2 regions of the Pseudomonas sp. Ost2 genome follow, and region 1 is predicted to be linked to the other one. Evidence: predicted binding sites of a transcription regulator. Region 1 holds the regulator's gene; the other holds the start of a gene.
The links. Region 1 encodes FliA, which starts transcription of late flagellar genes. Its sites were predicted from a motif close to CTAAAGTTTNNNNNNNNNNNGCCGNTAA; they were not measured.

Region 1 (4,561 bases):
GCTGCCCGCTGCCGCCGCGCTATCCGGGGCTTTCGCCGCCGGCGCGGAAGCCGCTGCCGCGTCGAGGGCGTCGACCTTGAACGAACCCTTGCCATGCAACTGGTCGAGCAGGGCTTCGAATTCGTCGTCGGTGATATCGGAGCTTTCCGCCGTCGAGGCCGGTGCGGCCGCCGCGCTCGCCGCTGCGGCGGCTTCGGCGGCAATAGCCTCGGGGGCGAACTGGCCCTTGCCGTGCAACTGATCGAGCAACGACTCGAACTCGGCGTCGGTGATCTCGTCGCTACCCGCTTCGGCGGCGACCGGGGCTGGCGCCGCGGGCGCCTGTGCCTGTTCCTTGACCGCGTTGAGCGAGTCGAGGAGCAGTTCGAATTCATTGTCGGTGATGTCGCCGGAATCGCTTTCGGCGACCGGCTCGACGACCGCTTCCTCCACCACGGCAGCCGGTGCTTCACCAGCAGCGGCCGGCTCCGCCAGGCGCGCCAGGGCGGCCAGCAGTTCCGGGGTGGCCGCGGTGATCGGGCTGCGTTCGCGGACTTCGCCGAACATGCCGTTGACCGCGTCCAGCGCTTCCAGGACCACGTCCATCAGTTCCGAGTCGACGCGACGCTCACCCTTGCGCAGGATGTCGAACACGTTCTCGGCGATGTGACAGCACTCCACCAGCTCGTTGAGCTGGAGGAAGCCGGCGCCCCCTTTTACAGTGTGAAAACCGCGAAAAATGGCATTGAGCAGATCCGCGTCATCCGGGCGGCTTTCCAGCTCGACCAGTTGCTCGGACAGTTGCTCAAGAATCTCGCCGGCCTCAACCAGGAAATCCTGAAGGATCTCTTCATCGGCGCCGAAGCTCATGTGTATGGGTGCTCCTAGAATCCAAGGCTGGAAAGCAAATCGTCGACATCGTCCTGACCGGACATAACGTCTTCACGTTTATCGGCATGAATCTGCGGACCTTCACCCTTTGCCATCTGTTTTTGTGGATCTTTTTCCGCGAGGATGGCTTCGCGGTCATGTTCGATACCCGCAAAACGATCCACCTGGCTGGCCATCAGCACCAGTTTGAGCAGATTGCTTTCGACTTCGGTGACCATCTGCGTGACGCGCTTGATCACCTGGCCGGTAAGGTCCTGGTAATCCTGGGCCAGCAGGATGTCGTTGAGATCGCTCGATACCGCACGGGTCTCCTGCTCGCTGCGCGAAAGGAAACCGTCGACCCGCCGGGCCAGTGCGCGAAACTCTTCGGCACCGACTTCACGCCGCATGAAGCGACCCCAGTCGGCGCTCAGGGCCTTGGCTTCCTCGTTCAGGCCACTGACCCGCGGGGTCGCGCTCTCCACCAGGTCCATGGTGCGATTGGCCGCCGCCTCGGTCAGCCTGACCACATAGGACAGGCGCTCGGTGGCGTCGGTGATCTGCGAAACTTCCTCGGCTTGCGGCATGGTCGGGTCAATCTGGAAATTGACGATCGCACTGTGCAGCTCGCGGGTCAGCTTGCCGACTTCCAGATACAGGCCGCGGTCACGGGTCTGGTTCAGCTCATGGATCATTTGCACCGCATCGCCGAAACGGCCTTTTTCAAGGCTGTCGACCAGTTCACGGGCATGTTTTTTCAGGGTCGATTCAAAATCGCCCAGTGAAGATTCGTTGTGCTCCATAGCGCCCCCGTGGCGGACTTCATCAACCGATGCGTTCGAAGATCTTTTCGATCTTCTCTTTCAGCGCCTGGGCCGTGAATGGTTTGACCACATAGCCGTTGACGCCGGCCTGGGCGGCTTCGATGATCTGCTCGCGCTTGGCTTCGGCCGTGACCATCAGGACCGGCAGGTGCTTGAGCTTTTCATCGGCACGCACGTGGCGCAGCAGGTCGATGCCGGTCATGCCGGGCATGTTCCAGTCGGTGACCAGAAAGTCGATGCTACCGCTGTTGAGGACCGGAATGGCGGTAGTACCGTCATCGGCCTCGACCGTGTTGGTGAACCCGAGGTCACGCAACAGGTTCTTGATGATCCGCCGCATCGTTGAGAAGTCATCAACAATGAGGATTTTCATGTTCTTGTTCAATTCGACCTCCAAGCAGTCTTAAACGCGTTTCAGCACCTGAACGCGCTGTTCAATCAATTCGGCACAACACTCGACTACTGCATGGAAACCACAACCGGCCGAGCCGCCGACACACCGTCAAACGCTGCATCGGTCTCGTTCGCAGTGTCCCCACACTGCCTGTCAACGCGCTCGCCACTCTCCCAAACGCCCCCGCAAGCGGGCCGCGCACTGGCTGTGTAACTGGCTGACTCGCGATTCGCTGACCCCCAGTACCTCACCGATTTCCTTGAGGTTCAGCTCCTCGTCGTAGTACAGCGCCAAGACCAGTCGCTCACGCTCCGGCAAATTGGCAATCGCATCCGCCAGCGCCGCCTGGAAGCGTTCATCCTCCAGATCGCGTGACGGCTCGAGATGAGCACTCGCGCCATCCTCGTGCAGCCCTTCATGCTCGCCGTCCTGCAACAGGTCGTCGAAACTGAACAATCGGCTGCCCAGGGTATCGTTCAAAATCCCGTAATAATCATCGAGACTCAATTGGAGTTCGGCTGCAACCTCGTGATCTTTAGCGTCACGACCGGTTTTCGCTTCAATTGCCCTGATTGCGTCACTGACCATACGGGTATTGCGGTGTACCGAACGGGGTGCCCAGTCGCCCTTGCGGACCTCATCGAGCATCGCGCCGCGAATCCGGATACCGGCATAGGTCTCGAAACTCGCACCTTTGCTGGAGTCATACTTGGTCGAGACTTCCAGCAGGCCGATCATGCCCGCCTGGATCAGGTCCTCGACCTGCACACTGGCCGGCAGCCGCGCCAGCAAGTGATAGGCGATCCGCTTGACCAGAGGCGCATAACGCTCGATCAACTCATACTGGCTGTCACGCGACGACTTGGAATACATGCGATAGCCACTGGCAGTCATAGCACTGGTCCCGCACTCGTCTGATGCACCAGACGTTCGACGAAGAACTCCAGGTGCCCGCGTGGGTTGGCGGGCAACGGCCAGGTGTCGACCTTCTGGGCAATGGCCTTGAACGCCAGGGCGCATTTCGAACGAGGGAACGCTTCGTAGACCGCGCGCTGCTTCTGCACGGCCTTGCGTACGCATTCATCGTAGGGAACGGCACCGACGTATTGTAGGGCTACATCGAGGAAGCGATCCGTGACCTTGGTCAACTTGGCGAACAGATTGCGACCTTCCTGGGGGCTCTGGGCCATGTTGGCCAGCACGCGGAAACGGTTCATGCCGTAGTCGCGGTTGAGCAGCTTGATCAGGGCATAGGCGTCAGTGATCGAGGTCGGCTCGTCGCAGACCACCAGCAGGACTTCCTGGGCCGCGCGGACAAAACTGACTACCGAGTCACCAATACCCGCAGCGGTGTCGATCACCAGCACATCGAGGTTGTCGCCAATATCGCTGAACGCCTGGATCAGGCCGGCATGCTGGGCCGGGCTCAGGTGGACCATGCTCTGGGTGCCGGAGGCGGCCGGCACGATACGGATCCCGCCCGGCCCCTGCAACAGCACATCACGCAACTCACAGCGCCCCTCGACCACGTCGGCCAGGGTGCGTTTGGGGGTCAGCCCCAGCAGGACGTCGACATTCGCCAGCCCCAGGTCGGCGTCCAGCAGCATGACCCGCCGGCCAAGCTCAGCCAGCGCCAGGGACAAGTTCACTGACACGTTAGTCTTCCCGACGCCACCCTTGCCGCCGGTCACCGCGATCACCTGTACGGGATGCATGCTGCCCATGTTCTCTTCTTACCTTGTCTTGCTTAGACGGAAGGCCACATAACTGGCTGCGCGTTCCCGGAGGGAACTAATGCCTGGCAGACCATCGATGTAGGTGCATTGCAACGTCTTCATGATTACCTCAACCCACTCGTTTGGACGGGCTGTGGTAGATGTCAGCGAACATATCGGCCATGGCCTCTTCGCTGGGTTCTTCCTGCATTTGCACACTGACTGCGCGGCTCACCAGCTGGTGGCGGCGCGGCAAATGCAGATCGTCCGGAATCCTTGGACCATCGGTCAGATAGGCCACCGGCAATTCGTGGCTGATGGCCAGGCTCAGCACTTCGCCGAGACTCGCCGTTTCATCCAGTTTAGTCAGGATGCAGCCAGCCAGCCCGCAGCGCTTGTAGCTGTGGTAGGCGGCGGTCAACACCTGTTTCTGGCTGGTCGTGGCCAGGACCAGGTAATTCTTGGCCTTGATCCCGCGTCCGGCCAGGCTTTCCAGTTGCATGCGCAGCGCCGGGTCGCTGGCCTGCAGGCCGGCGGTATCGATCAGCACGACGCGCTTGCGCAGCAGCGGATCGAGGGCTTGCGCCAGGGACTGGCCCGGGTCGACGTGGGTCACGGGTACGTTGAGGATCCGCCCCAGGGTCTTGAGCTGTTCCTGGGCACCGATACGGAAGCTGTCCATGCTGACCAGGGCGATGTTCTGCGCACCGTACTTGAGCACGTAGCGCGCCGCCAGCTTGGCCAGCGTGGTGGTCTTGCCCATGCCGGCCGGACCGACC
Region 2 (4,561 bases), 3.6 Mb from region 1:
GCTCCACTGGGCCACCCGGGCGGCCATCGCCTGGCGATCCGTGACCTGGCCCAGGACCCGTTCGGCGGCGGCCCGATGGTGAGGCGCATTGGTGTGCAGGCGGATCCAGCCGTCGCGTGTGGCGTAGTCGCCGGCAATCGGGTCCCAGGGCGGCGGCAGGGTCCAGTCGATGGGGCGCAGGGAACTGGCGAACCAGAAGGAGGCCAGGCGCCGGTCGACGCCGATGTTCGGGCGCTGCCCGGTCTGCTGCTGGAGCAATTCGGCGACCGCTGCGCCGGCGGCGGCGAGGCTGGCGCTGGCCAGGTCGGTGACGGCGAAGGCCGAGGGCAGGGCGCCGCGTTCGGTGAAGGTCGGGGAAGAGCCTGGCAGTTCCAGTGCGGCTTGAATGGACTTCAGCAGATCAGTCATTGAAAAGCCCTCCATGAGAAGGGCCATTGCACCGCAAATTCCCGCTGCTGTCGATGTTTCCAGAGTGGCTATACGCGGAACTGATCCATCAGCTTCATCTGGTGGTTGGCCAGGGCATTGAGCTGGCTGCTGACCTGCGCCGACTCATCGGCCTGCCCGGTCAGGGTCTCGGTCACGCTACGGATCGCCGAGACATTGCGGTTCACTTCCTCGGCCACCGCGCTCTGCTGTTCCGCCGCGCTGGCGATCTGCAGGTTCATGTCGCTGATCACGGTCACCGCGTCGCTGATCTTGCCCAGGGCCTGCACCGCCTGCTGGATTTGCCCGGCGTTGCTCTGGGCCTGGCTCTGGCTGGAGTGCATGGTCGCCACCACGCCACGGGTCGCGCTCTGGATCCGCTCGATCACCAGGCGGATCTCTTCCACCGAGTCCTGGGTGCGCTTGGCCAGGTTGCGCACTTCATCGGCCACCACGGCGAAGCCGCGTCCGCTTTCCCCGGCCCGTGCCGCCTCGATGGCCGCGTTCAGGGCCAGCAGGTTGGTCTGCTCGGCAATGCTGCGGATCACCTCCAGTACCGAACCGATCTGCTCGCTGTTGACCGCCAGGGCTTCGACTTCGCCCACGGCCTTGCTGACTTCATCGGCCAACTGGTTGATATCGCGGGTGCTGCGCTCGATGATCGACATCCCGTCCCTGGCCGACTGATCCGCGCCCTTGGCCGCCTGGGCGGCGTTCGAAGCACTGTTGGCGACATCGTGGGCGGTGGCGCTCATTTCGTTGGAGGCGGTGGCGACCTGGTCGATTTCGCGGAACTGGGTCTGCATGCCTTCGCTGGTCTGGCGGGCGATGGCCGAGGACTGGTCGGCGGTACTGCGGGCATCGACGATGCTCTGCTTGATCTGGGCAATGGTCGGTTGCAGCTTGTCGAGGAAGCGGTTGAACCAGCCGACCAGCTCGCCCAATTCATCTTTCTTGCTGTAGTCCAGGCGCTGGGTCAGGTCGCCGTCGCCGCTGGCAATCGCCTTGAGCATCGCGGCCACGCGGTTGATCGGCCGGGTCACGCCGGAGGCCGTCAGCCAGATCAGCAACAGGCCGACCAGGCCGGCGACGGCGGCAATCAGCAGGGCCTCCAGGGTGCCGCGGGACTGCGCTTCATCGAGGACCTTCTGCAGTTTCACCGAGTCGGCGAGCAGGACCTTTTGCGGCAGGTCGATCACCACGCCCCAGGCCTTGGCCTCGGCAATCGGACTGACCGGGTAAACTGCGCGGATCAGGTCGCCCTGCTTGAGGATCTTCGCCCCGCCGCCGGAGACGGCCTGGAGCACGTCCTTGCCTTCGCTGCCGAGGACGTCGCCGATGTTCTTGCCGACCGCCGCCGGATCGCCGCTGAAGCCGGCGAGCACGCCGCTGCCGGAAACGATCAGCATGTTGCCGGCACCGTTGAACAGCTCGCGGCGCGAGTCGTTGGCGGCGGCCTGCAGGGAGTCCAGGGCGATGTCGATGCCGACCACGCCGATGACCTTGCCGTTGCTGACCAGCGGCAGGGAAATGGTGGTCATCAGCACCAGCTTGCCCCCCACGGTGTCGGCGTACGGGTCCAGCAGGCAGGTCCGCTTGTTGTCGCGTGGGCAGGTGTACCAACTGTTGTAGGGCGTACCGCTGAGGCTGAGGGTGGTCTTGTTCATGTCGTCCTCGACCATCACCGTATTCAGCGCCTGGCCCCCGGCGCGACTCCAGTAGCTGGCGAAGCGCCCGGCTTCGTTGGCGCCGCGCGGTGCGTCATTGAGGAATTCGCCATCCTTGCCATCGAGGCCGTTGGGCTCGAAGGCCAGCCAGACACCGAGCACCCTGGCGTTGCGGTCGAAAGCGGTCTTGAGGCTCTGGTTGAGATCCTCGCGCAGGGCCGCGGCCGGTAGCGCATGCCTGTCGGCCTGGCTACGCATATCGTTGATCTGGTCGGCCAGGGCGGTGATCACCAGCAGGCTTTCGCCGAAGGTCTTCTGCAGGCGCACGGCCTGTTCGGCGGCCTTGGCCTGGAGCAGGTCCTGGACGCTGGCGATCAGCATCTGGCTGCTGGAGGACTCGGTCAGCGCGTTGCTCTGGCGAGTCTGGTAGACATTCATGCCGACAATCAGCCCCACTACGCCAAGCAGGCACAGGCCGGACAGCAGGACGATTTTCAGGCGGATGGAGAGGGCGTCGAACATAGGCGTACTCGCGAGATGGAAAAGGGGGAAGACAGGCGAGTCCGGGCCGACTCCTGTTCGCCAACTCCATCCGGCGCTATTCCTGCAACATCGGCTACAGGCCTTGTTACATGAGGCTTTGCCGATGAGCGGTGGTCGCAAACGGTTGCGTGGGAAGATCCAGCGGAGAGTACGGATGCGGCAGTGTTTTCAGGGTTGCCCGGCGACCGGCAGGTGCTCGGGACGGGACCAGATCCACAGATTGCCCAGGCTCATGCCGGCGATGGCCAGGTAGATCGGCCAGCCATGTTCGAGCATCACCAGCATCAGGGTGGCGCAGAGCAACATGCTGACGGTGGCGCTGATCTTGGCCCGGCGGGCGATGATCTTGCCATTGCGCCAGTTGCTCAGGATCGGCCCGAACAGGCGGTGGTTTTCCAGCCAGGCACTCAGGCGCGGCGAGCTTCGGGTGGCGGCCCAGGCGGCCAGCAGGATGAACTCGGTGGTGGGCAGGCCGGGCACGACAATGGCGATCAGGCCGATGGCGAGGCTGACATAGGCGAGCACGCCGAACAGGATGCGCGCGAGTTTCGAGGACGAGGGTGTTTTGCTGGTCATGGCGTCGATTGTGGTGCGCTGGGCAAAATGGCTCAAGCCTTGGTGCAATGCCGTTCGTTCAAGGCGTGTGCCGCGGAGCGGATTCTCGTGGCGAGCGGGCGGGCCCGCTCGCCACGAGGTAGCGTCCACCGGGGACTTTCGCATCAGGCCAGTTCGGGCGCCGTGGCGTAGGCCTGTTCCAGCAGCACGGTGAAGCGTACGAAGGCATCGATGGCGCCTTTTTCCACCGCGGCTTCCTCTTCGGCGCTGAACTCCAGGCCGTCGAGGGTCTTGATGAAGCTCTTCCAGCCTTCGGCACGACCACCGGCCGGCTCGCCCAGGTGACGGGCACCGAAGGTTTCGCTCAGGCCCAGGCCAACGGCACGCTTGATCAGGAACGCCGCACCGAGCTTGGAACCCTCGGAGACAAAGATCCAGCCCAGCGCTTCGGCCTTGCTCGGGTTGTGCACCGCACCGGCGACCGGTGCCGGTACTTCGGTGTCCAGGTCGGCGAGGTCGGCCTTGGCCTGTTCGGCACGGCAGCGGGCCGGCAGGTCCGGGACAATGGCGATCAGTTCGGGATCGTTGTACAGGGCGACCAGTTCCGACTGGAACAGGTACTGGGCGACGACAAAACGGGCGAAGTTGGCCTGGGTTTCGAACGGCGCATGGGCCTTCACCAGATGATCGAGCCGGGTGTGCGGCTCGTTGGTGATCTGGTTCAGGCGTTGGGAGCGCAGGCTCGGGCGCTGGGTGTTGTCCTGGGAGGTCATTGCGAAGTCCTTGGGAATGAGAGGCGCTTTCAATTGCTACACAAATAGATAGACGAATCAGAAGACGCGCCACAGTAAAAAAACCTCACCCCGCCGTTGCATATCGCGGCGGGAGAGGTGTGCAGGGGGTCAGGTGCGCAAGGTCAGATGTCCCAGATCAGGTTGACCGAAAAGTTGCGCCCCGGAGCGGTCAGGCGGTCGAGGTTGGCCGGGCTGACGGCACCGGCTTCGCCGACACCGTCGTAGCCGCGCACGTCATCCCAGTTCCAGTATTTCTTGTCGGTCAGGTTGTACAGGCCGGCATTGACGGTCACATCGTCGGTCACCTTGTAGAAGCCGGTCAGGTCGAACACACCGTAGCCCGGGGTCTTGAACTGCTTGCTGCTGGTCAGGCCGTCCGGGGCGTTGAAGGTGGTGTCATCGACCCGATCCTTGCGCTTGACCAGGGTCCAGCTCAAGAGCGCGCCGTAGTTGTCCTGGTCGTAGCCGAGGCCGAAGACGCCGGTGAGCGGGTTGACGCTGTTGATCGGCTCGCCGGTGTCATCGTTGCGACCGTAGGTATAGGCCACCGAGCCCTGGGTGTAGAGCCCCTGGGGG

Region 2: a site for FliA is predicted at 2,703-2,730, ahead of KI243_RS06785 (methyl-accepting chemotaxis protein). Genes of this name have one in related genera too.

The regions. Positions count from the first base shown of each region.
Region 1 covers NZ_AP021904.1:5,368,042-5,372,602, forward strand. Annotated here, with positions in the region: gene KI243_RS23480 (chemotaxis protein CheA) at 1-849, opposite strand, end outside; gene KI243_RS23485 (protein phosphatase CheZ) at 864-1,652, opposite strand; gene KI243_RS23490 (chemotaxis response regulator CheY) at 1,675-2,046, opposite strand; gene fliA (RNA polymerase sigma factor FliA) at 2,221-2,961, opposite strand; gene fleN (flagellar synthesis regulator FleN) at 2,958-3,791, opposite strand; gene flhF (flagellar biosynthesis protein FlhF) at 3,913-4,561, opposite strand, start outside.
Region 2 covers NZ_AP021904.1:1,563,023-1,567,583, forward strand. Annotated here, with positions in the region: gene KI243_RS06780 (CoA transferase) at 1-408, opposite strand, end outside; gene KI243_RS06785 (methyl-accepting chemotaxis protein) at 477-2,615, opposite strand; gene KI243_RS06790 (YbaN family protein) at 2,805-3,212, opposite strand; gene KI243_RS06795 (biliverdin-producing heme oxygenase) at 3,356-3,964, opposite strand; gene KI243_RS06800 (TonB-dependent receptor) at 4,108-4,561, opposite strand, start outside.